3 regions of the Rhizobium sp. BR 314 genome follow, and region 2 is predicted to be linked to each of the others. Evidence: riboswitches for the same ligand, from Rfam matches in the RefSeq annotation. Region 2 holds a riboswitch; each other region holds the start of a gene.
What was found. A riboswitch is a leader RNA that binds a small molecule or an ion and turns the genes downstream of it on or off. The one in region 2 is predicted to bind cobalamin.

Region 1: linked by a shared signal. The riboswitch ahead of cobU (bifunctional adenosylcobinamide kinase/adenosylcobinamide-phosphate guanylyltransferase) and the one ahead of QD461_RS09355 (ABC transporter substrate-binding protein) in region 2 are both predicted to bind cobalamin.
Region 3: linked by a shared signal. The riboswitch ahead of nrdH (glutaredoxin-like protein NrdH) and the one ahead of QD461_RS09355 (ABC transporter substrate-binding protein) in region 2 are both predicted to bind cobalamin.

The regions. Positions count from the first base shown of each region.
Region 1 is NZ_JARWLA010000004.1:321,662-331,389, reverse strand. Features, by position in the region: gene QD461_RS08640 (nuclear transport factor 2 family protein) at 1-339, shown strand, start outside; gene QD461_RS08635 (helix-turn-helix domain-containing protein) at 336-1,139, shown strand; gene cobO (cob(I)yrinic acid a,c-diamide adenosyltransferase) at 1,155-1,799, opposite strand; gene QD461_RS08625 (dimethylsulfonioproprionate lyase family protein) at 1,799-2,395, opposite strand; gene cobN (cobaltochelatase subunit CobN) at 2,392-6,198, opposite strand; gene cobW (cobalamin biosynthesis protein CobW) at 6,208-7,257, opposite strand; gene cobU (bifunctional adenosylcobinamide kinase/adenosylcobinamide-phosphate guanylyltransferase) at 7,264-7,788, opposite strand; cobalamin riboswitch at 7,930-8,329, opposite strand; gene QD461_RS08605 (chloride channel protein) at 8,509-9,728, shown strand, end outside.
Region 2 is NZ_JARWLA010000005.1:126,850-136,577, forward strand. Features, by position in the region: gene QD461_RS09330 (LacI family DNA-binding transcriptional regulator) at 1-604, shown strand, start outside; gene QD461_RS09335 (ABC transporter permease) at 656-1,810, opposite strand; gene QD461_RS09340 (ABC transporter permease) at 1,807-3,039, opposite strand; gene QD461_RS09345 (HlyD family secretion protein) at 3,041-4,021, opposite strand; gene QD461_RS09350 (GGDEF domain-containing protein) at 4,719-5,813, shown strand; cobalamin riboswitch at 5,904-6,161, shown strand; gene QD461_RS09355 (ABC transporter substrate-binding protein) at 6,321-7,337, shown strand; gene QD461_RS09360 (FecCD family ABC transporter permease) at 7,340-8,377, shown strand; gene QD461_RS09365 (ABC transporter ATP-binding protein) at 8,374-9,138, shown strand; gene QD461_RS09370 (class I SAM-dependent methyltransferase) at 9,143-9,728, shown strand, end outside.
Region 3 is NZ_JARWLA010000007.1:181,899-191,626, forward strand. Features, by position in the region: gene nrdE (class 1b ribonucleoside-diphosphate reductase subunit alpha) at 1-1,352, opposite strand, end outside; gene nrdI (class Ib ribonucleoside-diphosphate reductase assembly flavoprotein NrdI) at 1,340-1,735, opposite strand; gene nrdH (glutaredoxin-like protein NrdH) at 1,746-1,964, opposite strand; cobalamin riboswitch at 2,216-2,433, opposite strand; gene QD461_RS12615 (hypothetical protein) at 2,597-3,835, shown strand; gene QD461_RS12620 (acyltransferase family protein) at 3,934-5,079, opposite strand; gene QD461_RS12625 (GntR family transcriptional regulator) at 5,231-5,968, opposite strand; gene QD461_RS12630 (MFS transporter) at 6,119-7,432, shown strand; gene manD (D-mannonate dehydratase ManD) at 7,462-8,664, shown strand; gene QD461_RS12640 (FUSC family protein) at 8,688-9,728, opposite strand, start outside.

The sequences.
Region 1 (9,728 bases), on a different contig from region 2:
CGCTATATCGCCATCTGGAACGAGGCCGATGCCGAGCGCCGGCGTGCGCTCATTGCCGAGGCCTGGACGGAAAACTGCAGCTATGTCGACCCGATGATGCGTGCCGACAACCGGGAACAGATCCACGCGTTGGTCACTGCCGCTCACGACCGCTTCCCCGGCTTCCGCTTCACCCTGATCACGGATGGTGATCGTCACGGCGACAATCTCCGCTTCTCCTGGGGCTTCGGTCCGGCCGATGCCGAGCCGCTGATCAAGGGCACGGATTTTGCCATCCTGGAAGGGGATCGGCTGAAGTCGGTTCACGGCTTCATCGATCAGTTACCGGCCGCCGCATGATGAGCCCCGCCCGCTCTCTCGGCGATCATCTGCGCGAATGGCGGCGGCGACGCCGCCTGAGCCAGCTCGAGTTCGCCCTCGAAGCCGATATCTCGCAGCGACATCTAAGCTTCATCGAGAGCGGGCGCTCGCTTCCAAGCCGGGAAATGCTGATGCATCTCGCAGAAAGATTGGGCATCCCGTTGCGCGAGCGCAACCCGATGCTTCTCGCGGCGGGGTTCGCTCCGGTCTTTCGCGAACGCAAGCTGGACGATCCCGCCCTCGCTCCGGCGCGGCAAGCGATCGACCTCATTCTGAAGGGACATGAGCCCTTCCCGGCACTCGCCGTCGACCGACACTGGACGCTTATCGCGGCCAATGCTGCCGTCTCGCCGCTGCTTGCCGGTGTCGTCGATACCTCGCTGACCGAGGGGCAGATCAACGTCCTTCGGCTCAGCCTGCATCCGCAAGGCCTTGCGCCCAGAATCGCCAATCTCTTCGAATGGCGGGCGCATCTGCTGGAACGCCTGCGTCAGCAGATCGCCGCCACGGGTGACCCGGAGCTGATAAAACTGCTGGAGGAGTTGTCCGCCTACCCAGCACCAGCGGCGCATCGATCAAACACCCCGGAGCGAGACTTCGCAGGTATTGCAGTGCCGCTTGAGCTTATCACCGGGGCGGGACAGCTTTCTTTCCTCTCGACGACGACGGTCTTCGGAACGCCCGTCGACGTGACGCTGTCGGAACTCGCGATCGAATCCTTCTTCCCGGCAAACCCGCAGACGGCGGAAGCGCTAAGGACGATGCTGCCGGGCCGCTGAAAGCCCGGCCGACAATCAAAATTCGACGCCCGGCTGGCCCTTGATACCCGAGCGGAAAGGATGCTTGATCAGTTCCATCTCGGTGACGAGATCGGCAATCTCGATCAGCTCTTCCTTGGCGTTGCGACCTGTCAAGACCACATGCGTCATATAGGGCTTTTCATTCTTGAGGAATTCCAGCACCTCGTTGATATCGAGATAGTCGTAGCGAAGCGCGATGTTGATCTCATCGAGCAGAACCATCGAATTCCGCTCGTCGCGGATCAGTTCCTTGGCCTTTTCCCAGGCGGCAGAGGCAGCCGCGACGTCGCGGGCACGATCCTGCGTCTCCCAGGTGAAACCCTCGCCCATCGTATGGAACTGGCAGAGATCGGAGAAGTGCTTCTCGATCAGGTCGCGCTCGCCGGTCCACATGGCGCCCTTGATGAATTGCACGACGGCGCTCAGCTTTCCATGGGCGATGTGACGGAAGATCATGCCGAAAGCGGAAGAGGATTTTCCCTTGCCCTTGCCGGTATGGACGATGATCAAGCCCTTCTCGTCGGTCTTGGTCGCCATGATCTTGTCGCGCGCTGCCTTCTTCTTGGCCATCTTGTCGGCATGACGCGCGTCGTCGTTCCTCGGTGCGTCCGCGCCGGTTTCGGCCAGTTCGTCACTCATTATAGTCTCCCGGATATGATTGATTTTTGTGCCAGTGGGCCGCTGCGCCAAAGATAGAGCGCGACAAGCGGCTCGTCTTCCGTCCGCATGGCATGGCGAATATTCGAAGGGTGATGGATGATCCCGCCCGACCAGTGCGGCAGGAATGGCTGACCATCCTTGCTCCATAGGGAGCCATCGGTCAGCGGGATGTAGATTTCCTCTGCCGTATGATGATGGTCGGGATAGTGCACGCCAGGGCCGAGCAAGAGAAAGCCACCGGCCATCTCCGCACTTGCGAAATGCCCGCGTGTGCCGAAGAGCTCGACCCAGCCGTACCTCTGCAGGAAGTCGCTGCCGAAATCGGTGATGCTGTAGGTCTGAGCCCAATGAAGCATATCAGCCGCCTGCAAGAGCCGATCGAATAATGCCCCTTCCGCTCCATTCCCTGCCAGGTGGATCTCGCGAAGACTGCGGACGACAGGCAGATCATGCGAGGCAAGCGGCCGCTGCTCCATCGACCAGTCGAAATCCTCGATGAAATGCTTCAGCGTCAGGTCGCTGCGCGATAGAAGATAATCACGAAACGCAACCATAAGCTCGTCGACCGCACTCACGCCGCTACCTCTTTGCCATCCTTCAGGCTTTCCAGGTCGAATCTCGCCGAATTGCTTCTCGGCGTCCAGAGCTTGCGGTCGATCGCCTCCAGCAGACGCTCGCGCATGTCCCGAAGCGCTGCGGGATTCTTCTCAGCCATGAAATCGCGCACACGCTGATCGACGACAAAGGCCTGGTATACGGCTTCGAAGTGATGATTGCGGACCGCGCCCGTCGTCGCGGCAAAGGCGAAGAGATAGTCCACCGTTGCGGCAATCTCGAAGGCACCCTTGTAGCCGTGGCGCATGATGCCGTCGATCCACTTGGGATTAACGACGCGGCCACGCACCACTCGACCGATCTCTTCTTCGAGCGAGCGAATGACAGGCTTTTCTGGCCTTGAATGATCGTTGTGATAGATCGAGGGACGCGCCCCACCAAGCTGCTCGGCCGCTGCCGCCATGCCGCCCTCGAACTGATAATAATCGTCGCTGTCGAGCAGGTCGTGTTCGCGATTGTCCTGGTTCTGCACCACCGCCTGGATCGAGCGCAACCGCTCCTCGAAGACGCCGCGCTCCGCTCTGCCTTCCTCGCCGGCCCCATAGGCATAGCTGCCCCAGACGAGGTAGGCCTCGGCCAAATCGGCGCGCCGCTCCCAGCCCTTCTCATCGATGAGCGCCTGAAGGCCGGCACCATAGGCTCCGGGCTTGGAGCCGAAGATGCGATAGCCGGCCCGGCGGCTAGCGGAAGCCGTGTCGAGGCCAGCGGCTTCCAACCGCGCGATCTCGCCACGCATGCGCGCCGCAATGGGATTATCCGCCGCATCCTCATCAAGCATGCCGACGGCACGGATTGCCTTGTCGAACAGGGCGATCTGCTCGGGAAAAGCGTCACGGAAGAAGCCGGAGATTCGCAGCGTGACATCGACACGAGGCCGCCGCAGCATGGCAGGCGGAATGATCTCGTAGCCAGTGACACGACGCGAGGTCATATCCCATACGGGCTTGACGCCGATCAGCGCGAGCGCCTGTGCGACATCATCGCCGCCGGTGCGCATGTTCGAGGTTCCCCAGGCCGTCAGGCCGAAGGAGACCGGCCATTCGCCATGGTCCTGAACAAAGCGGCGGATGAGTAGCTCAGCGGATTTGCTGCCGAGCTCGTAGGCAGCTGGCGTCGGCACGGCGCGGCTATCGACCGAATAGAAATTCCGCCCCGTCGGCAGAACATCCGGCCGTCCACGCGTCGGCGCGCCGGAAGGTCCGGGCGGAACAAAACGGCCGTCGAGGCCTTTGAGCAGGGCGGAGATTTCCGCATCGCCGCAGGCGAGGATGGACGGCTGGAGCTTGGAGGCAATCTCGTTGAGAACCATGCGGGTGTTTGGCCAATCTTCAGGGCAAACTGCTTCGCCATCCACGAGTTTTGCGGCCAGAAGTTCGATGCGCTCGACGGTATCGCCCTGGGTGCGCCAGGGGTCGTCTGAGATGTCTTGAAGGATTGGGGCGCGCGGGCCGGTCCAATCGGCGGCCATGTCGCAGTCCAGCGGGTCGAATGGTTTGCGTGGCGAGATACCCTCCTCTGTCAGCTTCGCTGACATCTCCCCCATAAACGTATCCCGCGCAATCGCCCGCTGCAGGCTCTGATCACCACCCTCGCCCAGCCCGCGCGGCACCCGCGCCAGCGCCACCGTCAAATCCGTCAGCAACCGTCCGAACGGCGAAACGCCGAAAATGTGCAGGCCATCGCGGATCTGCATTTCCTTGAGATCGCAGAGATAGGCGTCGAGCTTGCGCAATGCCTCGTCTTCGCCCTCGCCCTTGGCGATGCCTGCATCCTGATCGAGGCCGATATCGGCAACGAGATCGAGGATCTGCTTGCGCAGGAGACGGATACGGCGCGGATCGCCACCTGAGGCTTCGTAATACTCGTCGACCAGCGCCTCCAGATCCTTCAGCGGACCATAGCTTTCGGCGCGTGTCAGCGGCGGCGTCAGGTGGTCGATGATGACGGCACTGGTGCGGCGCTTGGCCTGCGTACCCTCGCCGGGATCGTTGACGATGAAGGGATAGAGGTTCGGCAGCGGTCCGAGGATCGCTTCCGGATAGCAGCTTTCCGAAAGCGCCAGCGCCTTGCCCGGCAGCCATTCGAGATTGCCGTGCTTGCCCACGTGGATGACCGCATGGGCATCGAAGGAGCGGCGCAGGAAGGCATAGAAGGCCATATAGCCGTGCGGCGGGACGAGATCGGGAGAATGATAGCTCTCCTTCGGATCGATATTGTATCCGCGCGCCGGCTGGATGCCGACAAGCACCTCGCCGAAGCGGGCAAACGGCAGGGCAAAGCCGCCATGGAACGCGTAAGGGTCCGCCTCCGGCTTACCCCAGCGCGCAGTCATCTCATCCTGAATCTGCTTGGGAAGCGACGCAAAGAAATCCCTGTAGTGGCTAAAGGAAAGCGTCTCGCGAACAACGCGGCCATCATGCCCCGAATTTGTCGGGCCTTCCGCCAGGTGCCGCATCAACGCATCGCCATCGGCGGGCACATCGGCAACGCCATAGCCTGCCGTTTGCATCGCCTTTAGCACCTCGATCGTGCCGGCCGGCGTATCAAGCCCGACGCCGTTACCAAGGCGCCCATCGCGATTGGGATAATTCGCCATAACCAGCGCAACGCGGCGATCGCTGGGCGATGCATTGCGCAGCCGCGCCCAATTGGCGGCGAGCCGCGCCGTATAACGCACACGATCCTCAAGCGGTTCGCTGGCGACGATATTGGCCTCGACCCTTTCGTCATAGCGGGCGGCCGCCTTGAAGGACACGGCGCGGGCAAGAACGCGCCCGTCGACCTCGGGCAACGCCACGTTCATACCGAGATCGCGGGCCGAAAGCCCTTGAGATGATGCCCCCCAGGCTTCTTTCGAAGAAGCCGAGAAGATAGCCTGCAGAACGACGGCCTCGCCCGTCTCCAGTACCGTCGCCTGACGATCCGCGCCCGGCGCCGAAACGGCAAAGCCCGTGGCGTTGATGACCACGCCCGGCTTCAATTCGGTAAAGACACTCTCGAGAATGCCGACGGACACGGCATCCTTGAGACTATAGGCAAAGACCGGCAGAGGCCGCATGCCCTCAGCGACAAGCGCCTGCATCATGGCTTCGACAGGCTTTGTCTCACCGCTCTGGACCAGTGCGCGATAGAAGGAAATCGCGACCGTCGGGGGTTCGAGTCCTGCAGGGGCCGCCACCTCCGAAACGGAAACCCTCCTCCATTCCTCAACGCCGATCACACCTTTGCCCGGCCACCAAATGCCGGCCTTCATCAGCGGCACGGCAGGCATGGGCTTCTCGGCGCCTGATAGCATCGCCTCGGCGTAAGTGAGAAATTCCGTGGAATTCGCTTTGCCGCCCTCGATCAGATAGGACCAGAGCGCATTGAGATCATCGAGCGCAACATTGGAAAAAGGCGTCAGCCCCGGATCGGGCTTCGAATCCCCCGGCAGCACCGCAATCAAGGCACCCTGACGCGCCGCACAGGCATGCAGCGCCTCCAACGCGTAATGGAAGTAGCTTGCGCCTCCCAGCGCCCGCACGATGATCAGCTTCGCATGCCGGGCCGTCCTGTCGACATAGGTATCGACGGACATCGGATGCTTGAGGCTCATCAGGCTCGCAAGCCGAAGGGAGCGACCACCCTCGCCGTGCGCTGCGGCAATCGCCGCAAGCTCGGTGTCGGCGGCCGATAGAAAGAGGATATCGCCGGGCGATTGCCCGAGGTCGATCGCCTCCTCGCCGTCGCTGATCGTTCCCTTTTGAGCTAGGAGAAGGTGCATGGACTGACCTTAGACCAGCGCTTCGATCGCCTTGCGAACGATCGCCTCGTCCATCTCGTGCAGACCGATGACCACAAGCCGGGTTGCACGCGCTTCGCCCGGTGTCCAGGCGCGATCGAAGTAGGTATCGATACGGCTACCGACGGCCTGCAGCTGCAGGCGCATGGACTTGCCGGGGACATCGACGAAGCCCTTGAGGCGCAGCACGTCATGCTCGGCGATCACGCCCCTCAGCGCATCGACAAAGGCGGCCGGGTCGGCAATGGGGCCGAGTTCGACGACGAAGCTATCGAATTCGTCGTGGTCGTGCGGCGTGCCGTCCTCATGCTCCAGCTCGTGATGCGATTTGCGGTTGACGATATCGTCTTCCGTGCCGATGCCGAGGCCGAGCAATACGGCCGCCGGCACGTCGCCGTTCTTCGCTTCGATGATCGTCGGCTTGCGGGCGGTGCGCGAGGCGACCTCAGCACGGACGCGGCCGAGACCTTCACCGTCGATCAGATCGGTCTTGTTGAGCACGATGAGGTCGGCGCAGGTCAGCTGATCTTCGAACAGTTCTTCGATCGGGCTTTCGTGATCGAGCGAGTCATCCTCGATGCGGCGGGCTTCGACTGCGTCGTGATCGTCGGCAAAGCGACCAGCGGCAACGGCAGCGCTATCGACCACGGTGATCACGCCATCGACGGTAACGTGCGTACGGATATCAGGCCAGTTGAAGGCGGCGACCAACGGCTGCGGCAGCGCAAGGCCCGAGGTCTCGATGACGATGTGGTCCGGGCGCGAATCGCGCTCCAGAAGTTTCGTCATGGTCGGGATGAAATCGTCGGCGACAGTGCAGCAGATACAGCCGTTGGTCAGTTCGATGATATCGTCTTCGGTGCAGTTCTCTGCGCCACAGCCCTTCAGCACGTCGCCATCGACGCCGAGATCGCCGAATTCATTGATGATCAAGGCAATCTTCTTGCCCGCAGCATTCTGCAGGAGGTTGCGGATCATCGTCGTCTTGCCGGCTCCAAGAAAGCCGGTGATGACGGTGGCGGGAATCTTTTCCTGATTCATTATGGATTAACCCTTCATTTTCAGCGGCAAACCCGCTGCGATAAAATAGACTTCGGCACTTGCCGCCGCGACCATCTGGTGCAGACGGCCGGCATGATCGCGAAACTCGCGCGCCATGCGATTTTCCGGCACGATTCCAAGACCCACCTCGTTGGAGACGAGAACAAGCCGCGATCGCGTCTTTGGCAGGAATTCCGTGAGAGCAGCAAACTCCACCGCCATATCCCGCTCGGCCATCATCAGATTGGTAACCCAGAGCGTCAGGCAATCCACGAGTATTGCGCGCCCTTCAGCGTCGACAGCGGCAAGCTGCGCCACCAGATCGAGCGGCTCCTCATGTGTCCACCACAGGTCGCCGCGATCGGCACGATGCTGCGCGATGCGCTCGCGCATCTCATCGTCCCACGCCCGGCCTGTCGCCACGTAGTGACGTTCAAGCCCGGTGTCCACAATCAGGGATTCGGCGAATCTGGATTTGCCTGAGCGCGCCCCACCAAGAACGAAAACAGCCTGAGAAGTCGAAGAGGACATACGCTATTTCCGCCCGCGCACAACGGGGCGTGTCGGCAGCACGTGGCTGAAACTGGAAAAATGGCGTCTACACGCCGAAAACTCGTCTTGCGCCATGACAACCTCCGTGCTGGCAGCGGAACTCGCGTTCCCGAAACAGGCTTTTCGCCCGGCACGCCTGGCAGGTCTCCTGGCTCGCGGATAAGGCGCCGCGACGGGGGCGGACCGAAACCGGTCGCCCCCGATCGTGCGCCAGCGGGTCTTTCTCACCTTCCCGGCAATCCATCATGAAAAGGCGGACGATTCGTAGAATGAGAGGCGTCCAACCCCGGTTGATCATGATGCCACGCCAGTGGCTTTTCCGACTTGCGCCTACCCCGCCTCGTTCGCCCCATGCGAATCATCGACGAAATAGGCTTCAAACCGAACGAAAGACCCTGACCGCTCTACAGTCGCGGGGTCGGCTGTGATGAGAACGCCCGGATTGGGTCCGTCCCTTCACATTCCCTTTTCATCCCATGCGGCAGATCGCCGCCTAGGAACCATTCGTTATGGCGATCATGATTAGGCTCTCGCCCAGTTCGAGTCAATCAAGGGCGTCATTGCGACATTCTCCGCTTCACGCGCGAACTCGTAGCAAATTCCCCGGAGAGCAGCAGTCTTTTTGCCGCATTTCTTTGATGTTAGGAGTTTATAGAGGTTAAGCTCCCACATTCGAGTAGAATATATCGTCCGCTCCCCATGCTACAGAAATTTCAACCTCGCCGTCTTGGCGTCTTCTCGGTCCTATTCGATCTTGGTCGTTTCAGGGCATTGCTGCGCCGTGGCGAACTGGGGCTTGTTTTTGCCGGCGCATTGGCAGGTGTGACCTCAGGCTGTGCCGTGATTGCGATGAGCTACATCTCGCGCAAGCTGCATAGCCTCATTTACGGCATAACGGACTACGAGCGCCTCAGCTCGGCAGCCGTCGCAATTCCCGACAAGTCGGTACTGCTGATCGCGCCGATCGCCGGCGGCATCATTCTCGGGATTCTTCTCTACATATTGTCGCGCACGCGCAAAAAGCCCATGGTCGACCCGATCGAGGCCAATGCGCTGCATGGCGGCCGCATGTCGCTCACCGACAGTATCATCGTCGCCGTGCAGAACCTGATCTCCAACGGGTTCGGCGCCTCCGTCGGGCTTGAAGCTGGTTATACGCAGCTTGCCGCCGGCATCGCTTCGAAGTTCGGTTACAAGATGCAGATGCGCCGTGCGGATCTGCGCATGCTCGTCGGCTGCGGCGCGGCAGGCGCCATTGCTGCCGCATTCAATGCGCCGCTGACCGGCGCCTTCTACGCCTTCGAGCTGATCATCGGCAGCTATTCCATCCTGACACTGACACCGGTCGTCGTTTCGGCGTTGATCTCCACGATGATCGCCCGGCTGCTCGCGGGCGACGATTTCGCCATCGATATCGATCATTTTGGCGCGATCGTCCCGGCGGACTACCTTCCGGCCGTCCTGCTCGGCGCCTTCTGTGCCGGTATCGGCATCCTGATCATGCAGGGCGTCGCCTGGGTCGAGGAACTGGCGCGCAAGAGCGCCATCGCGATGCCCTTCCGCCCGGCCCTCGGCGGCCTGGTCGTCGGTCTGCTGGCGTTGATCTCGCCGCAGGTCCTGTCGGCCGGCCATGGAGCGTTGCATCTCAATCTGTCCACGGACGTAACGCTGGGCGCGCTCGTCGGGCTTTTCCTCCTCAAGTCGCTCGCGTCAGCCGTATCGATCGGCTCCGGCTTCAGAGGCGGCCTGTTCTTCGCCTCCTTGTTCATGGGCGCGTTGCTCGGCAAGATCTTCGCCTATTGTGCGCCCTATCTCGATCACGCGACTCTGACGCCTGCCGTCTACGCGGTGGTCGGCATGAGTTCGCTGGCTGTCGCCATCATCGGCGGCCCGCTAACCATGACGTTCCTGGCCTTGGA
Region 2 (9,728 bases):
CGGCCTGAGTGTGCCAATTGTCTGCTTCGACCAGAAGGTTGCCGGCATCGAACGCGATTTCGTCGGTTCCGACAACCATCTGGCCGGCGCGATGCTGACAGAGCATCTCCTCCAGCTCGGTCACAGGCGCATTGCCTTTATCACTGGCCCGAGCCATATGCATACCGCGACGGAACGCTATCGGGGATTTACCGATACGATGGCAAATGCCGGTGTAGAGGTTAATCCCAACTTCGTCGTGGATGGACAGTTCACCCGCACGGCCGGCTATGAGGCGGCGATGCGTCTACTCATCCAGCCGGAGCGCCCGACTGCGATTTTGGGCGCCAACAATACGGTTGCGCTTTCGGCCCTGCAGGCCATGCAGGAACTGGGCTTTCGCTGTCCCGAGGATATCTCGCTCGCCATGATCGACAACGTGCAATGGAGCTCGGTCATCACGCCACGCATCACCATGGTAGTGCAGGATACATTGGCGCTTGGCGGTATCATCGCAAGACGTCTCATGCACCGCATCACCAGTCCTCAAGGCGCAGTCGAGTCGCCGCAGGATTTCGTGCTGACACCGAAATTCGTCCCCGGCAATTCCTGTCGCCGGATTTAACCCCTCACTCTCATCTCCGGCAGCCGTGTCAAAGCCGGCTGCGTACCGTCGTCATGCATTCTGAGCGAGGCGATGTTTGCTCCTGGCTTGGAGGAAGATTGCGATTGCTGTGTAGAGGGCTGCGAGGATCCAGAGGGTGAGGAAGGGATATCTCAGGTCGTGGAGGGGCGCGCCGAGCTGTGCGGTTGCGACGATGCCGTTGATGGCGGAGGTGCTGGGCAGGATGGTGGCGACGGCGTGCAGGAAGGGCGGTATTGCTTCGGTCGGCCAGGAGAAGCCGGCGAGGAACAGGAAGGGGATGCCGAGAGCTGCGGAGACGAGCTGCACCGTGAGCGGGCTGCGGAACAGGCTGGCGATGACCAGGCCAAGCGCGCTGACCGAGAGCACGAAGGGTAGGGCGAAGATGAAGATCGACAGCGGCGTGCCAAGGCGGGGGATGTTGTAAAGATAGGGAATGGCGATCAGATAGAACGGCGCGATGACGGCCTCCATGATCAGATAGGCGAGCAGCTTCCCCATGACGACGGCCACCGGCCCGATTGAGGCCGTAGGCCCGGTCCCGATCGCATCGTTCCTGTAGGTGCCGAGCAGGCCGACGCCGATCAGCAGCGTCTGCTGCATGATCAGGATGAAGGCGGCGGGCAGGATATAGGTCGCATAGCCACCCTGCGGATTGAACAGCGGCACCGCCGTGAACGGCATCGGATCCGCGGCGGCGGCGGCCACGCGGGGATCGACATCGGCGGCGACAAGCCGGGCCGTCTCGATCGTGGCGCCCATGGTCTTTGCGACCGCAGAAACGCCGCCGGAGATGCGTTGATAGATCAGGAAGTAGCTAGCGTCGGCATAGAGCGCGATTGGCGACTGCCGGCCGTGCAGCAGGTCGCGCTCGAAATATTTGGGAATGACGAGAAGGCCGGAGAGGTTGCGGGCATAGACCTCGCGCTCGGCGCTTGGTCGGTCGGGAAAGACGCCGCCGACTGCGACATCAGGCGATGCATCGATCCGGCGTGCAAGATCCCGGCTGCTATCCGTGCCATCGAGATCGACGATGGCGATCGGCACGTGGCGCAGGGCTTCGGTGCGATAAGGTTGCGGGTAGAGCACGGCATAGATGATCGCCGCGACAACAAGCACGGAAAAGGCTGGCTTCAGGGTCAGCACGCGCTTCAGTTCGATGCGGCAGATCGTCAACATATCCTTCATCCGGCCGCTCTCCCAGACGTGTTCGGTTCAGGTGCGATCGGCTGCTCGCGTTCGCGTAGCCGCCGCGCCCGCATCGCCTCCAGCCGCAAGGCCGTCAGGCCTGCCAACAGCACAACCATGAACAGCAGCACGGCAACCGGCTTTAGGGACAGATAGACGGGTGTGCCGCGCAGTGTCTGATCGATGCGCGCCGTCATGTACCAGGTGCCGGGGATAATCTCACCCCAGGAATAGGCAAAGGCATTCATGCCGATCCTCGGAAAGCCGATCCCCATGAAACCGAAGGCGGGCGCCATCAACAGCGTGCCGATGCTGATGGCGCTGGCCATCGGCTTCAGCAGCAGTGCCAGCAGCGTGCCGATAAGCTGGTTGGCCAGCACGAACAGGATGCCGCACGCCAGCAGCAGGTAGCGGTCGCCGCGAAGCGGCATGCCCAAGAGGCTGAAGAGAACCCAGTCGGCAATGCCGAGCACCACCAGGAACAGCAGCGTATAGGGGAGGATTTTGCCCGCCATCGCCGGCCACAATCCGCCGCCGAGGCGTCTCAAGATGCGCAGCCGATGGCTGGTTTCGACGTCGAGGCCGACTGCATAGGCCATGGTGGTGACGATGATGACCTGCAGCACGCTCGGCAAAAGGGCGGCGAGCAGGAAATGCGCATAGTTGAGCGATGGGTTGAACAGGGGAGTGACCTGCACCGGGATCGGCGCCAGCTGCTCTTCGGCCTCGTCGAGAGGCTGGCCCTGCGAAGTTCGCAGCGACAGCCTTATACCGGCAGCGACGGTCTGCACGGCGGCGCTGACGCCGCGCAGCGTCAGATTGCCCGTCGTCATCGTTTGGGTATTGTAGAAGAAGACGACTTCGGGGCGGCGCCCGGAAAAGACGTCACGCTCAAGGTTGTGCGGCAGCATCAAAAGCCCGTGAACGCTGCCGGACAGGATCAGCTGCCGCCCTTCGGCGAGATCGCTGACATTGCGGGCGACGGCCGCATCCGGCGTGGCGTCGACCGTCCTGATGATCGTTCTTGAAAGATCGGTGTTGTCGAGATCAAGCACGGCGATCGGCAGCTTCGTGGCAAGGCCGGCGCTGAAGACGGCGGCAAGCACGGCCATGAGCAGGAGCGGCAGCACGGTCGTCAGGAACAGCAGGAACGGGCGCCGCCGGAAATGGTCGAATTCCCGTCTGAAGACTGTCAGGAAACCGGGACGTAACCGCCCTTTCGCCATCATCTCAGTGCCCTGCCGGCGGCCAGGATGCAATGACGCTCATGCCGGGACGCAGACCTTGAACCGGCTTTACCGGGGTTGCGCGGACCTCGAAGGTGCGCAGATCGAAATCGCCCGTCGCCCGTGTCGCCCGCCAGGTGGCATACTGCCCCTGGGCATTGATCATGGTCACCTTCACCGGGATCTTGTCTTCGCCGAGTGCGGGCACGGTGACGTCGAAACCGTCACCGACCTTCAGGCCCTTCAGCAGATCTTCGCGAAGATTGAAGGTGAACCACGGGTTCTGCAGGTCGATCAGCGAGAAGATCGGGGCGCCTGTGGAAAAGTTCTCGCCGAGCTCTGCGACGCGCGTCGTCACCTGGCCGGAAATCGGCGCGACGATGGTCAGCTCATGGACGTTGGTCTGCTGCTGGCCAAGCGAGGCTTTTGCCTGCTCGACCTGCGCGGCGGCGAGGGCCTTTTCCTCCTTGCTCGCGCCGGCGACGGCCAGCTGCAGATTGGCCTCGGCCGACTCGCGCTTGCGGATGGCGGCTTCGAGGTTGCGGGCCGTTTCGTCGACGCGCGCCTGGGTCGAAGCCCCTGTCGTGATCAGCCTGCCCTGACGGCCAGCATCCTCCTGATAGAGTGTCACATCCGCATCCGCAGCGGCCAGCTCTGCCTGACGGGCTGCGATCGTCTCCGGCCGAGTGCTGTTGACCCTGACGAGATCGGCCTCAGCGACCGACAGTGCCGCCTCGGACATGTGAAGGGCGGCGGTCAGCTGCGGGCTCTCCAGCTCGGCGATGACTGCGCCGCGCTCGACATTATCGCCGACATCGGCATTGAGTTTGGTAACCCGCCCCGAAACCCGCGGGCTGATATCAACACGATTGGCTGAAACTTCACCCTGTACAATAAGTGGCGGAGGCTTCGTGGCAAACCATAACAGGACACCGAGCACTCCAACGATCACGATGCCAATCACAACACGAAGCGTTCGCAACATACAGTCGCCTCCAGAGTTCCCCTTGGAGGCTCGCGCCTCCCAACAGTTGACGGCAGGCGCATGGTTCATGAACTGGCCGGGGTTGCGGCGATAGCGAGACAAGATGCGTATCCGCGCCAGTCCGCGTCATCGTCGCTGCGTCGGCCGACTGTCCCTGTGCCGGCGATTGCCATGTTTCCATGCGGACTGTAGCAGAGGAAAATAACAAAAGCACTTACCGCCAAGCAACTTAACGCCTTTCCGCCCTTGAGTTGCCAGCCACCCGCTCCCGTCGAGCACGGATCGCGTCGTTCGACCTCTTAATTGAGCGGGGGTGCTTGACCATCCTGCGTAAAACTCCAGATAGGCTTGGTCGCCGCCGCTTTCAAAAAGGTCAATCATTCACCTCAACCAACTCTTCGTCTGTTTTCCATAAGCTTGTTTGTTCTCTCTAGGCGTGGTGTCTGGGAAATCCGTGGCCCTGGGTGCTACAGGTCGCACGCACTGAATGCCGGGATACCGGAGGGCGTCTTTTTGAAAATTCTGTCATCGCGATGATCATCATTTCCTGTAGCAATCCAAAAGGTGCAGTCGTTTCTTGGGCAGCCGAGAGGCGTGATAAACCATCTCGTAGAGATTTTTTGGTATTTCATTCTGACTTCGACTATGGCGTGGCCGGGCCGTTCGCTTTGGCCTCGCGCGAGGATTGGGAACGTTGATGGAAATTCAAACGCACTTGCCTTCCCTGGTGCGTGTTCTGGGGCAGGTAGCGATCATCGTCTACGCCTATTCTTTGGTCACCCGGACTATTGAGCGCGGCATTCTGAAATCTGTCGCTGTCGGACTGCTCTTCGGTCTCGGCGGTATTCTATCGATGAGCGATCCCATTCGATTCATGCCCGGTGTGATTCAGGATGGGCGCTCGATCCTGCTCGTTCTCACGCCTATTTATGGCGGTATCGTCGGCACTGTCGTTGCCGCCTTCATGATGGCCATCTTTCGCTATTTGGTCGGTGGCCTGGGAGCCGTAAGCGGGGTTGCCGGCATTTTGATCGTCGCGACCGCAGGATATGTTCTGACGCTTCTGCCGCGACAGTTGACCGGCACCGGATGGAGGCGCTCGGCTCTGTTCGGCCTTGCGACGACGACGTCTCTCGTCGTTCTCGTTTTCCTGCCATGGTCCGTCACGCGCGAACTTTTGATCTCGGCGGCGCTGCCGGTGACGATCGTCAACATCCTCGGCGTCATGTTACTGTCGGACTTGCTTGAGAAAGAAAGCTACCGCATCGGTATTCAGCGCGCGCTCGAAAACGAAGCCACGCTCGATCCGCTGACTCAACTTCCGAACCGCCGTGTCCTGCAGCGGGAAGGCGATCGCTGCAGCAAGGAAGCCGGGATGCGGCGGGTTCCTTTTTCGATCATCATGCTCGACATCGATCATTTCAAGAAGATCAACGACAATTGGGGCCACACTTTCGGCGATACCGTCCTGGCCCGGGTGGCGGACGTGATCCGGCGGACGGTGCGCAAGACCGACATAGCCGCCCGCTATGGCGGCGAGGAAATTGTCGTGCTGCTGCCGAATACGGATATGCGCGCCGCCGGCATCGTTGCCGAGAAGATCCGCAACGATATCGAGGCAACGGTTCTGATGTTCGGGCAGGAGACCGTCCATGTCACTGCCAGCATCGGCATTGCCTGCTCCTTTGAGCCATCGACGGATTTCAAATATGTTCTCGAAGCAGCCGACAAAGCGCTTTACCGCGCAAAGGCCGGTGGAAGAAACCGCGTTGAACTCGCGGAAACCGCATAGGGCTGTATCTGAGCGTCCTTCCGCCAACTTCGCCGTGTCGCGTTCCCGGCCTTGTTTGTACCGCTGTCTTCTTGACGGAACTGGTCGTCCGGCTTAACTGGATACGACGGTTCCCCAAGGAAGACTCCGCGGGGATTAATAGGGAACACGGTGAGGACGACCCAAAAGGGACCTAGACCGTGGCTGCCCCCGCAACTGTAAGCGGATTGCCGATCATCCGGACGTGAACAGGGTTCTGTTCATCTTCGAAGGCTTGAGGGCCGTGCCACTGCGACCACAATCGCGGGAAGGCAGATGATCGTCAGATATTCGCAAGCCAGGAGACCTGCCGTCGATCACGATCCAATCACCCGGGCGGGGATGCCCGGAAAGGACAGAGAATGATTGACCTGAGCCTTCGACATTACCAGGCGTTTTTCGGCCTTGATTGGAATCTCCCCAACGGGCGGTCCGTCTGAGCGCAATCGCGCCGACGCCGCCAATTTCCCATTCCGATCGAGACCTTTCATGCGCCATTTTTTGACGACCTTTACTTTTGCACTTGGATTGACCGGCTTTGCCGCCTCCGGCTTCGCGGCTACCCAATATCCGCTCACGCTCGCCAATTGCGGCCAGCAAGTTACCTTTCAGAAGGCCCCCGCCAAGATCGTATCCATCGGTCAGGGCATGACCGAGATCCTGCTGTCGCTTGGCCTTGCTGACAAGATCGCCGGCACCGCCGTATGGGTCGGTCCTGTGTTGCCGCAATATGCGGAGGCCAACGGCAAGATCCCGCGTCTTGCGGATAATGACCCTAGTTTCGAATCCGTTGTCGGCAAGGAGCCGGACCTTGTCGCTGCCGAATTCGAATGGCATGTCGGCACACAGGGCTCTGTCGGCAAGCGCGATCAATTCTCCAAGCTTGGCATCAATACCTACGTCGCTCCGACCGATTGCGTCGCCAAGATCAACGCCGAGGGCGGCGACGGTGTCCGCAAGGAACTGTTCACAATGGATCTCGTCTATCAGGAGATCAATGAACTCGCGCAGATCTTCGACGTCAAGGATCGCGGCGACGCGTTGGTTACGGATCTGAAGAAGCGCGAGGCGGATGCTGTCGCATCGATTGCCGGCGCAAAGGCTAAGGACCTTCCGATCGTGTTCTGGTTCTCCAGCAAGGAAGTCAGCGGCGATGCCTATATCGCCGGCAAGAACAGCGCTCCGGCCTATATCCTGAAAACGCTCGGCGCGAAGAATGTCGTGACGACGGAAGAGGAATGGCCACTGGTCGGGTGGGAAACCATCGCACAGGCCAATCCTGTCGTGATCGTCATCGCGACGATGGACCGTCGCCGCTATGCTGCCGACGATCCGAAAGTCAAGCTCGCCTTCCTTGAGAAGGACCCGGTCACAGGCCAGCTCGACGCCGTCAAGAACAAGCATTTCGTCATGATGGATGCGCAATCGATGAACCCGACTATCCGGACGATCGACGGCATTGAGATACTGGCCAAGGGCATCAAGTCCTTCGGTCTGGCGCGTTAAATATGCGTCTGATCACGGAGCGGCGAGACAGGTGGGCGCTATTGGCGCTCACCATGGCTGCATTCTTCCTTTTGGCCTTCATGATCAGCCTTGCGGTCTCGATCGGCGAGATCTCCATCCCGCTGTCGACGACGGCCAAGGCCGTATCGAACCGGTTGTTCGGGACGGATTTCGAGCTTAGCCTGATACATCAGGGCATAGTCTGGGATTATCGCCTTAGCCGTGCGCTCGTTGCGGCAAGCGCTGGGGCGTCGCTGGCGCTGAGCGGTGTGATCCTACAGGCCCTGCTGCGCAATCCGCTTGCGGAACCCTATGTGCTTGGCATTTCCGCAGGCGCCTCCACCGGCGCGGTCTGCATCATGATCCTCGGGCTCGGCTACGGCATTTTGGGGCTTTCAGGCGGCGCCTTCATCGGCGCTGTTGCCGCGTTCCTGTTTGTCGGCTTGCTCGCAGCCGGTGTCGGCGGAACAAGTGAGCGCATCATCCTGTGCGGGGTTGCCGGCTCGCAGCTCTTCAATGCACTCACATCCTACATTGTCACGACGTCCGCGAACGCGGAGCAGGCAAGGGGCGTCATGTTCTGGCTTCTCGGCTCGATGAGCGGCGTGCGCTGGCCGGATGTCTATCTCTCTGGGCCGATCGCGATTATCGGCTTCGTGGTCTGTATGGCGCATGTCCGCGTGCTCGACGCTTTCGTTTTTGGATTCGACGCGGCGGCTTCGCTCGGCATCGCCGTGCGCCGCGCGCAGATCGTGCTTCTGGGAACGACCGCTTTCATGACGGCGGCGGTTGTCAGCATCGTCGGCTCGATCGGCTTTGTCGGGCTCGTCATTCCGCATGCAGCCCGTTTCTTGGTCGGCCCCAATCATGACCGGCTATTGCCAGCGTCCGCGCTCGGCGGCGCGATCTTCATGGTTGCTGCCGACATTGTTTCCCGGATCATCATTCCCCAGCAGATCCTGCCGATTGGCGTCGTGACTGCTTTGTTCGGCGCTCCCGCCTTCGCCATCATTCTCTATCGCGCCCGGAGGACGGCATGAGTATCGCGGTCGACAACGTCACCTTCGCCGCCGGCAATACGCTCATCGTCAACGGCATCAGCCTCTCGGTGGAAAAGGGCAAGGTGCTCGGTCTGCTGGGGCCGAATGGTTCCGGCAAGTCGAGCCTGTTGCGGCTGGTCTGCCGGCTGCGAAAGGTGAAGAGCGGTGTCGTCAGGCTTGGCGGCAGCGACATTGCGTCGATCTCGCGCGGTGACATTGCCCGCCGCATCGCATTGGTGGAACAGCAGGCAACAACCGATACACAGGTGACCGTCATCGATGTTGTTCGCCTTGGGCGCACTCCGCATCGCGGTCCGCTCTCGTCCTGGAGTGTCCGCGATGATGCGGCGGTTCTGGATGCGCTCGCCCGCGTCGGCATGCAGGATCGGGCGGGGCAGCTATGGCAGACTTTGTCCGGCGGCGAGCGGCAGCGTGTCCACATCGCGAGAGCACTGGCGCAGACACCGAGCGAATTGCTGCTCGACGAACCGACGAACCATCTCGATATCCAGCATCAGCTCGACATTCTCGGCCTGATTTCCAAGCTCGATGTCACATCGGTCGTCGCCCTGCACGATCTCAATCTGGCGGCGATGTTCTGCGACAGTCTGGCGGTTCTGCAGAAGGGTGAGGTGGTCGCGGCCGGTTCACCGGAAGAGGTACTGACGCAAGAGCTGATCGAACGGGTTTTCGGCGTGCGCGCGCATGTTCAGAAATCGTCGGTCCATGGCCGCTGCAACATTCAATATATGGCAGGCTGACCTCGTGGATGGCGCAAATTTCGATCTCAAGGAAGAAATCCGCGATTATTGGTCGAAGCGATCGGAGACTTTCGACCTCGCCTTCGGCCACAAGATCGCTCGCGGCGCGGAGGCCGACGCCTGGCAGAAGCCCATCCGTACGGCCCTCGGCTTGCAGCCAAAGCAGGTCCTGGAGCTTGCCTGCGGCACCGGCGAGGTAACACAGCTTATCCACGATCTCGGCCATGACGTGACCGCATTGGATTTTTCCGAGGCGATGCTTGCTGTTGCGCGCAGGAAACACGCGGGCAAGGCGCGCCTTCGCTTTCTGCTTGCCGATGCAGAACATACGATGGAGCCGGATGAGGCCTATGATGCAATCGTCTGTCGCCACCTCGTCTGGACGCTGACGCGGCCGGAAGAGACGTTCAGAGAATGGTTCCGGTTGTTGAAGCCGGGAGGGCGTCTGGTCATTTTCGATGGCGATTGGGCGCAGCCGAAACTGGGTGGCCGGATCGCCACGATGCTGATTGCGCTGATCGATCGCATCTGCGGCGCCGACAGGAATTACGACGGCGCGCTCAGCCGCCGCCATGCGCGTATCATGGAGG
Region 3 (9,728 bases), on a different contig from region 2:
ATGTCGGAGACGGCGGTCAGCGCGCGGATCGACATTTCGATCGTCTTGCCGAAATCCGGGCTGTCCATTGCGGCGGCGATGTTGAGCGAGCCGAGATTGCAGGAGATGTCCTTGCCCATGTGCTTGTAGGAGAGATCGTCGCTAAATTCGCTCGCTTCGCTCACCTGCAGGATTTCCGAGCAGAGATTGCTCATAGTGATGCGGCCAGCGACCGGGTTGGCGCGGTTCACCGTGTCTTCGAACATGATGTAGGGATAGCCGCTTTCGAACTGGATTTCGGCAATCACCTGGAAGAAGTCGCGCGCCTTGATCTTCTTCTTGCGAATGCGGCTGTCGGCTACCATCTCGCGGTACTTTTCCGTCACCGAAATTTCGGTAAACGGCACGCCGTAGACACGCTCCACGTCATAGGGCGAGAACAGGTACATATCGTCATTGTTCTTCGCGAGCTCGAAGGTGATATCGGGAATGACGACGCCAAGCGACAACGTCTTGATGCGGATCTTTTCGTCGGCATTCTCGCGCTTGGTGTCGAGGAAACGCATGATGTCGGGGTGGTGGGCGTTCAGATAGACGGCGCCGGCCCCTTGTCTTGCACCCAGCTGATTGGCGTAGGAGAAGGAGTCTTCCAGCAGCTTCATGACGGGAATGATGCCAGAAGACTGATTTTCGATGTGCTTGATCGGGGCGCCAGCCTCACGAATATTAGTGAGAGACAGTGCCACACCGCCGCCGCGCTTGGAGAGCTGCAGCGCGGAATTGATGGCGCGACCGATCGACTCCATATTGTCTTCGACACGCAGCAGGAAGCAGGAAACTAGCTCGCCGCGCTGCTTCTTGCCGGCATTGAGGAAGGTTGGCGTCGCCGGCTGGAAACGGCCGGAAATGATTTCGTCCACCATGTCGCGTGCAAGCTGCTCGCTGCCGCGGGCGAGCGCCAGTGCAACCATGCAGACACGGTCTTCATAGCGCTCTAGATAGCGCTTTCCGTCAAAAGTCTTCAGCGTGTAGCTGGTGTAATATTTGAACGCACCGAGGAACGTCGGAAAACGGAACTTCTTCGCATAGGCATGATCGAAGAGATCGCGCACGAAGTTGAAGGAATACTGATCCAGCACCTCCTGCTCGTAGTAGCCTTCAGTCACCAGATAATCCAGCTTCTCCCGCAGGTTATGGAAAAACACAGTGTTCTGGTTGACGTGTTGAAGGAAATACTGCTTGGCCGCCATGCGGTCCTTGTCGAGCTGGATTTGACCCTGCTCGTCATAGAGGTTCAGCATGGCATTGAGGGCGTGATAGTCCAGTGCCGTTTCCGTGGCCTTTGCTGGCCGGTCAAGCGTTAGCGTGTCCAAAATCGTTCCAATCCGTGTCTGACATTGGCAACATCCTCCGCCGTCCCCAAAAGCTCGAACCGATACAGAAACGGCACTTTGCATTTGTCGGAGATGATGCTGCCGGCGATACCGTAGGTCGCCCCGAAGTTGCTGTTGCCCGCGGCGATGACCCCGCGGATATTTGATCGGTTATCCGCATCGTTGAGGAAGCGGATGACCTGCTTGGGCACGGCACCTTTGCCCCCTTCGCCGCAATAGGTCGGGACAATGAGAACGTACGGACGGGCAGCTCTAAGCTCCTCGCCCGCTGAAAGCGGGATGCGAGCGGCCGGCAAGCCAAGCTTGGCAACGAAGCGATGGGTGTTCTCGGATCTGCTGGAGAAATAGACGAGCTCACCCACCTTCAAGTCCTCAGGCGAGGGCGCTGATCATGTCGGGACGGAAACCGGCCCAATGCTGTTCGCCGGCGATAACGACCGGAACCTGACGGTAGCCGAGGCCCTGCACCAGCTCGTAGGCTTCGCTGTCGGTGGAAACGTCGACGATGGTGTAATCGATGCCCTGGCGGTCGAGAGCGCGGGTGGTCGCAGTGCATTGTACGCAGGCGGGCTTGCTGTAGACGGTAACCATTGGATGTCCTCGTATCTATATATAGGCGTGCAAAAGGGTCCGGGCACCAAAGGATGCCCGCATTCGGGATGACAGCAGAAACGGATGCAGCTCGCGGCTGGTCGCTTAAACGACCGTCATTCGCGAAGCCGGATATGGGTACTCAAAAACATGGACTTCACCCCGAAGCTATTCATGCGGGGCATTCGCGGGAGCAAAGACGACGACAATCATGCCGCGCGAACCTTCGCTCGCCATCCGGACACCCCGCCCGTGGACGTTATGCTCGAGGCAGGTCTCCTGGCTCACGGGTCGCAGCATTCGATCCGCCTTCCCAAGACGCTGGTCTCAGTGGCCATTTCGAACGAACACTCGCCGCTCACAGTTGCGGGGGCAGCTACGGCTTGGCAATCATCATGGCTGCCGACCGTATTCCCATCTTAGCCTCCAATTCTTGCGAATCGAAGGAACCTCGAACACTATATATAGTATATGAGGTTAAAGTTGCGTCAACTGGTTCCGACATCCCTGCCTTAATTTGAATGTTGATAATGTGTGGATAGCACCACCAAACCCTGCATCTGTGGGGCTGGACAACCATGATGTTACTTTATAACAATTGATATGTAATGTTATTACATAAAGGATCATCCATGTTTTACTCTCGTTCAAATCACCTTCTCGCAGCCACCTCGCTGGTCTGCGCATTGTTATTGCCATTCTCGTCTCTCGCCGACGACGAAGTCGCATCGGAGACATGGAGACTGTTCGTCGCAGACCATAGCCTGCCGGTGGTTCGGGCAATCGACGTCGCGAGCGGCAAGGAGATCGGCCGTTTCGACATCGAAGGATATGCATCCCTTTCGCTCAGCCAATCCGGCAGGACAGTCTTTGCCGTACAGGGCGAAAAGAATGTGGTACTAGCAGTCGATACCGGCATATCTCTTTCCGATCATGGCGATCACCGCGATATCGCCCTTTCCGATCCGAAACTGATTGCAACCGTGATCAAGGGCGAGAAGCCGGGCCATGTGGTCAGCCACGCCAACGAGGTGACGATCTTTTATGATCGCGGCGGCAAGTTCGACCTCCTCTCGGAGGCGGATCTCCTCCAGAACAAGCCCGAAATTCGCGCATTTGACACGACCGCCGCCCATCACGGTGTCGCGGTGCCGATGGGCAACCACCTCCTTGTGTCGGCGCCCGATCTGAACGCGCCGGTGAAGGAAGGCGAATTGCCGCCGCGCCTCGGGCTGCGGATACTTGATCGTGAGGGGAAACAGGTCGGTCAAATTGGAACCTGCACGGGCCTACATGGAGAAGCAACATCTGCCCGGCTGGTCGCCTTCGGTTGCGAAGAAGGCGTGTTTATCGTTCGTCCCGGCGGAGTCGACGGCCCGAAGATGGAGATGCTCGCCTATGGTGCGGCATTGCCGAAGGGCAAGGTTTCGACCCTGCTCGGCGGCACATTTATGCAGTTCTTTCTCGGCAATTACGGCGAGCAGAACATCGTGCTCATCGATCCAGACGACAAGACCACTCCCTACAGGCTGATCGAACTTCCAACCCGGCGCGTGGATTTTGTGCTTGATCCTGCCAAGCCGCAACATGCCTATGTCTTGACGGAAGATGGCAGACTGCATCTTATCGACGTGGTGGACGGCGTGATCGCAAAATCAGAGCGCGTGACCGAACCCTACAGCAAGGATGGCCATTGGCGCGATCCACGGCCGCGCCTGGCTGTTGCCGGTAAACTCATCGCCATTACCGATCCCCGCCAAAGCAAGGTGCATCTGGTCGACGGAGAGACCTTAAAAGAGGTTCGCGATATCCACGTAGAGGGGCAGCCCTTTGCCATCGTCTCCGCCGGCGGATCCGGCGCCACCCATTGAGGTCGCGCATTTAATAGCGCGAATGCACGACAGGACCTTCGCGGCTCCAACGCAAGAGAGAAACCGGCTATCTCAGCCGGTTCTATCGCCACGCGACATCATGCGAAGCGGGCGGTGAACATCGCTTTACAGGAAGCCTCAAGCTGCCGCTTCAGCTCATAAAGCAGCGCGCAAATCGCAAGGGTAACAACGACGATGGGGACGAACAGCGAGGCAGACATCAGTCCGAGCTGATCCAATACGTAGGCGATAAGCAGCATGACGGTCTGATGAAGCACATAGTAGGTAAGAACCGCCCGGTTTAGATAGCGGATGACGGCATTCTCGGTTTTGAACCAGATTCTTGCGTAGCCGAGAACGGCGACGATGGTACACCACTGAAAAACGCCCGCAATTGCTTGCCCGACAACCAGGCGCCATTTTTCAGGCTCCGGCAGCGGCATCGCCACAAACAGCAACGCCAAGACCGGCGCACATGCCAAAGCCAGGCACAAGGCCGGCCTTCGCATGCTGACAACCGCATCCCAATAATCATCACGCATGGCCAGTGCCGCTCCGATGAAGAAGCAGGCTATGTAGATGGCGTGGCTATACCAGTCACCCAACAGATTAGACGTCGGCGGAAATACCGGCCTGAGCAGGAGTCGCAGCAGCACGAAGAACATGATGGGCAGGATGAGAAGCCATTTTCCGGTCAGCCATGAGGCGAGCTTGTCACCAGCAAAAACCAAGAGTTGCGGCCTCGCCGATACGGCAAGCGTCAGGATAGCCGTATAGATCCAGAGATAGGCGAGATACCAAAGATGCTGCATCCCCGCGAGTTGCGCCAGTTCGCCGTCCGGCAGGCGTATCGGCGTCCACGTGAGGTAGTGCCAAACGACATCGTAGAAGCTGACATTCACATCCAAACCGGCATTCAACCATACGTAAATCTGGGGAGGTATCAGAAATAGCAGCCCCAGCAGCAAAGGTATCAGTAATTGTCTCGTGCGCGCGCTCCGCAATGCCTCGGGAGATTGCCGCGTCAGCAACATACCCGTCACAGTCCCCGAGATGATGAACAGGAGGGACATCCGCCAAGGATGAGTCCATAAGTGAATAATATCGAAAATAGGAGAGGTGTCCGGCGCCTTTAGCAGGAAGTTTCTCGAATTATACATCAAGCTGACGTGGTAGACGATCAACAGCATGAAAGCTGCGACCCTGAGGAAATCCAGATCGTATCTGCGCGGCACCTTATTCATAGTTTAGCATATTCAACCTCAACCCTTAATGCATTGCCAAGAAGGGAAGGAAAAAATCATGCCGTGCAGTGCTTGCCGGCGAGCACCATCGAAATCCCCGCGGCGGCCAAGCAGTGATGTCGGCATCCTGACCGATCAGCAAGGCCCTCCGTCAGTTGATCGGGCCAGCTATTCCTGTTCGCACGGTCATGTCGGCCAGGCTCACATCGAGCGTCGCGGGATCGATCGATTGGCGCACCTGCAGCAGCATGCTCGACAGGTCCTGCATCATTTCACGGACGAATTTCTCGGTATTCGCGCGATCTCCGGAGACGATGAGCCGCAGCAAGGAAATGTGGCTCTCAATCATGGTCGCCATAGATGCGCCGGGGCCGAGATAGGTGTGGAATATCCATCCGGTGCGGCGATAGAGTGTCTGCAGCGGGATGAGCGTATTTGCCAGAAGCGGTTCGCCGGATGCGGTCAGGATCGCCTTGTTGAGCAAACGATCGGTGAAGTTGAAGCGCTCCAGGCTAAGCTCCGACTTTGAAGCCTCCAGTTCAGTGATGAAGGTCCGCAAGATCTTGTGGTCCTGCGGCGTGGCACGTTCGCTTGCCAGTCCGCAGCCGATGACCTCCATTTCCGTACGCAAGGGAAGCAAGGTTCTTTCCTGCGCCAGATTGACCGGCGCGATCCTCAAGCCTGAACGCGGGCTGACATAGATAAGCTGGTTGGCCGAGAGGCGCTTTACGGCGTCATGAACGGGCGTGCGTCCCAGGCCGGATTGCTCCTGCAATTGCTGGATGGTGTAGCGCGCGCCTGGCTGCAGCTCCGTGGAAACGATCATACCTTCGAGGCGATCATAGGCTTCCTCTGACAGGCTCCGGGTTTGCTTCTCCGTCTTCGTCATCGCGCAATCGATCTTTTCCCACCCGGCTCAGCCGTCGCTTCCCACATCCGATCAACCTGGATCGGCATTGACTTTCGGCTCCATATATCAAAATTATTGCCTCATGTGAAATTTCAGATTAGTAGCGTGATATTTCATATGGGAGGATTCATGACAATCGAACACGCAACCACTGCCTCGACGATGCAGCGGCCATCCACCAATCGCCGTTGGTGGATCGGCGCCTTGTTAGCGCTCGGCGTTCTCGTCAACTATTTCGACCGGGTGAACCTGACGGTCGCCTCGCCCTTCATCCAGGACGACTTTCACATCGGCCCGGCTGAGATGGGCATACTTTTCAGCGCCTTCGGCTGGACCTATGGCTTCCTGCAAATCCCCGTGGGCATGCTGCTTGACCGCTTCGGCGTCCAGCGCGTCATGCGCTGGAGCACATTCTCCTGGGGTGTCGCTTCCATCATCACGGCCTTCTCGACCGGCATGCAGACGCTCTTTCTTTCACGCATGCTTCTCGGCGTCGCCGAAACACCCGGCTTCCCTGCCAACTCGAAGGCAACCGGCTATTGGTTTCCGCGCCATGAGCGCGGGCTTGCAACGGCTCTCTTTGATGCGGCTGCAAAATTCTCCAACGTCATCGCCATTCCGCTGGTCGCCTTCCTGATGCTCCACTTCGGCTGGCGCGGCGGCTTCATCGCCACGGCGATCATCAGCTTCGTTTTCTTCGCACTGTTTTGGCTATTCTATCGCGATCCCGGCGCCGACGGGAATCTCTCGAACGAGGAGCGCGCCTATCTGAAGGCCGGTGGTGCGGCGCAGGAAGGCGAGGCCTCCGCCAATGCGGTTGGCATGCTCGGCTATCTCCTGCGCAATCGCAAGGTCTGGGGCCTTTCGATCGGCTTTGCCGCCTACGGCTACGCCTTTGCCCTCTTCATCTTCTGGCTGCCGGGTTATCTGGTCAAGGAGATGCATATGGATATTCTGAAGTCGGCAAGCTTCACGACAATTCCCTGGATCTTTGCCACGGCTTCAGACCTTCTGATCGGCGGCTGGCTGATCGACCACTTCATCCGAAAGGGTCACGACGAATCCCGGGTACGCAAGACGATTATTGTCCTCGGCATGCTGATGGGTCTGGCCGTAGTCGGCGCCGGACTGACTGCCGACCCCTATTGGGCGATCCTCTGGATTACCATCTCTCTGAGTGGCCTTGCCGCGGCTGCACCGGCCGGATGGTCTATCCCCGCTCTCATCGCGCCGAAGGGCGGTGCCGCCACCGTCGGCGGCATCATGAACTTCCTCAACAGCGTAACCGGCATTGCCGCTCCGATCATCACCGGCTTCATCGTCGGCGCCACGCAATCCTTCAGTCGTGCCTTCCTGCTGGCAGGTGTGATGCTGGCGATCGGCATCGTCTCCTATGTCTTCGTCCTCGGTCGCATCGAGCAGATCCCCGATCCGAAGGCATGATTTCGTTTAAAGACCAGGAAAGGTTTCCCATGAAAATCACCAATGCGAAGGTCATCGTCTGCTCGCCCGGGCGCAACTTCGTCACCCTCAAAATCGAAACCGATGAAGGGATTTACGGCATCGGCGATGCAACGGTGAACGGCCGCGAGCTGGCCGTCGCCTCCTACCTGCAGGATCATCTCGTTCCCTGCCTCATCGGCCGCGATGCGTCGCAGATCGAGGACATCTGGCAGTATTTCTACAAGGGCGCCTATTGGCGCCGCGGCCCGATTACCATGGCGGCGATCGCCGCCGTCGACGTGGCACTATGGGACATCAAGGCCAAGGCGGCCAACATGCCGCTCTACCAGTTGCTCGGCGGTGCCAGCCGCACGCATATGCTCGCCTATACCCATGCAAATGGCGAGACGATCGAGGAGACGGCCGACAAGGTTGCCGCCTTCAAGGAAGAGGGCTGGAAGGCGATCCGCGTGCAAAGCGCCGTTCCTGGCCTACCGGTGACTTACGGCGTCGAAAAGGTCGGCTCGCTCGTGCAAGCAGAGGACAAGCCGCGCGAAACGCTTTGGGACACGCCCACCTATCTGCGGTTCCTGCCGAAGCTTCTCGACCATCTGCGCGATCGGTTCGGCTATGATCTTCACCTCCTGCACGACGTTCATCATCGCCTAACCCCGCAAGAAGCTGCAGCGCTTGCGAAGGAAGTAGAACGCCACAGGCTCTTCTGGCTCGAAGATGCGGTTCCCGCCGAAAACCAGGAATCCTTCCGGCTCATCCGGCAGCACTCCACCACGCCGCTCGCCCTCGGCGAAGTCTTCAACTCGATCCACGATTGCCGCCAGCTGATCCAGGACCAGCTAATCGACTATATTCGTACAACGCCGCTGCATGCCGGCGGCATAACCCATGTGCGGCGCATCGCCGATCTTGCGGGCCTCTATCATATCCGCACCGCCTGCCATGGCGCGGCTGACATGTCGCCGATCACCATGGGTGCGGCGCTGCATTTCGATCGCTGGGTGCCGAATTTCGGGATCCAGGAATATGCCTTCCATCCGGATGAAGCGAAGAACGTCTTCCCGCACGAATGGCATCTGAAGGACGGCCAGCTCTATAGTGGCGAAAAGCCGGGACACGGCGTCGATATTGATGAGAAGGCTGCTGAAAAATACCCCTATCGGCGAGCCTATCTCGACGTGGCACGGCTGTCGGATGGAACCATGTGGAGTTGGTGATGCTCAGCGAACGGCCGGCGTGCTCAAGTCGGCCGTTCGCTTTCATCACCGCGGCTTTCTCGGATGCGGTCGGCGAGATCGAGGAAATTTTGTCGTATTCGGCGCAGGGTGAAATCGAAGCCGAACAAACGCCCGCTGTCGCTGAAAGCGACCGATTGGGCAGCCTCGGAATGCTGAAATGCGTCGAAGGCCGCTTGGAAAGCACTGTCCGCATCGGACAGACGATCTGAATCGATATCGCCTCCCTCTCTTAGTGCTTTCCCGCAAGCCTCGGCAAAGGCGGCTTGGGCGCGCAGAACCAGTGCAGCCTGTGGCCCGATCGCCTCGACCACTTCAACGGGAAAAGGCGCTTCGAACAGGTGGCTGACATAGGTCATGTCATTGCGAATGCGCCACAGCGAACGCGGAATGGCGTCGGAAATTCCCTGCTTTGCCAGCCATAGAGATCGCTCGCGCTGTGCATCGGTCAGCAACGCTTCCGTTGCCACCAGCGATTGTCGCAGCCCGATATTGGCCTCCGCCGCCGACACCGCTTCGCCCTTTTCAGCTGCAGCCGCAAGCATCCGCATGATCTGGGCCATCACATCGAGCGCCGATGCGAAGCGATCGAGCACAACGGTTCGCGAACGGGTCGGCAGGATGAAGAGGCTGGCGAGCACGCCGATGACACCTCCCAGTGTGATTTCCGCGATCCGGTCAATCACGAAAACCTCCACCGGAACCGCCTGCGAATGCGTCAACATTACGATCGCGGCCGTCAGACCTGCGTTTTTCAAGCGCGGCGCTCGCACGGAAACGAAACTCGCAAACCCGACGACACTGATCAGTGCGACCCCTATGGGAAGCGGCTCGTGCGGCGTCAGAAACACGGCTATGCCGCCAAGCACCGCACCGGCGACCGTCGCAACCAGGCGGTCGACGGCCATGCCGGCTGTCGCACCGACCGAAGCCTGCATGACGATCAGTACCGTAAACACGGCCCAATAGCCCTGCTGAAGGTGGAGCAACTGTGAAACAGCATAGGTGACCGTACAGGCGATCATGACCCGCAACGCCTGTATCGC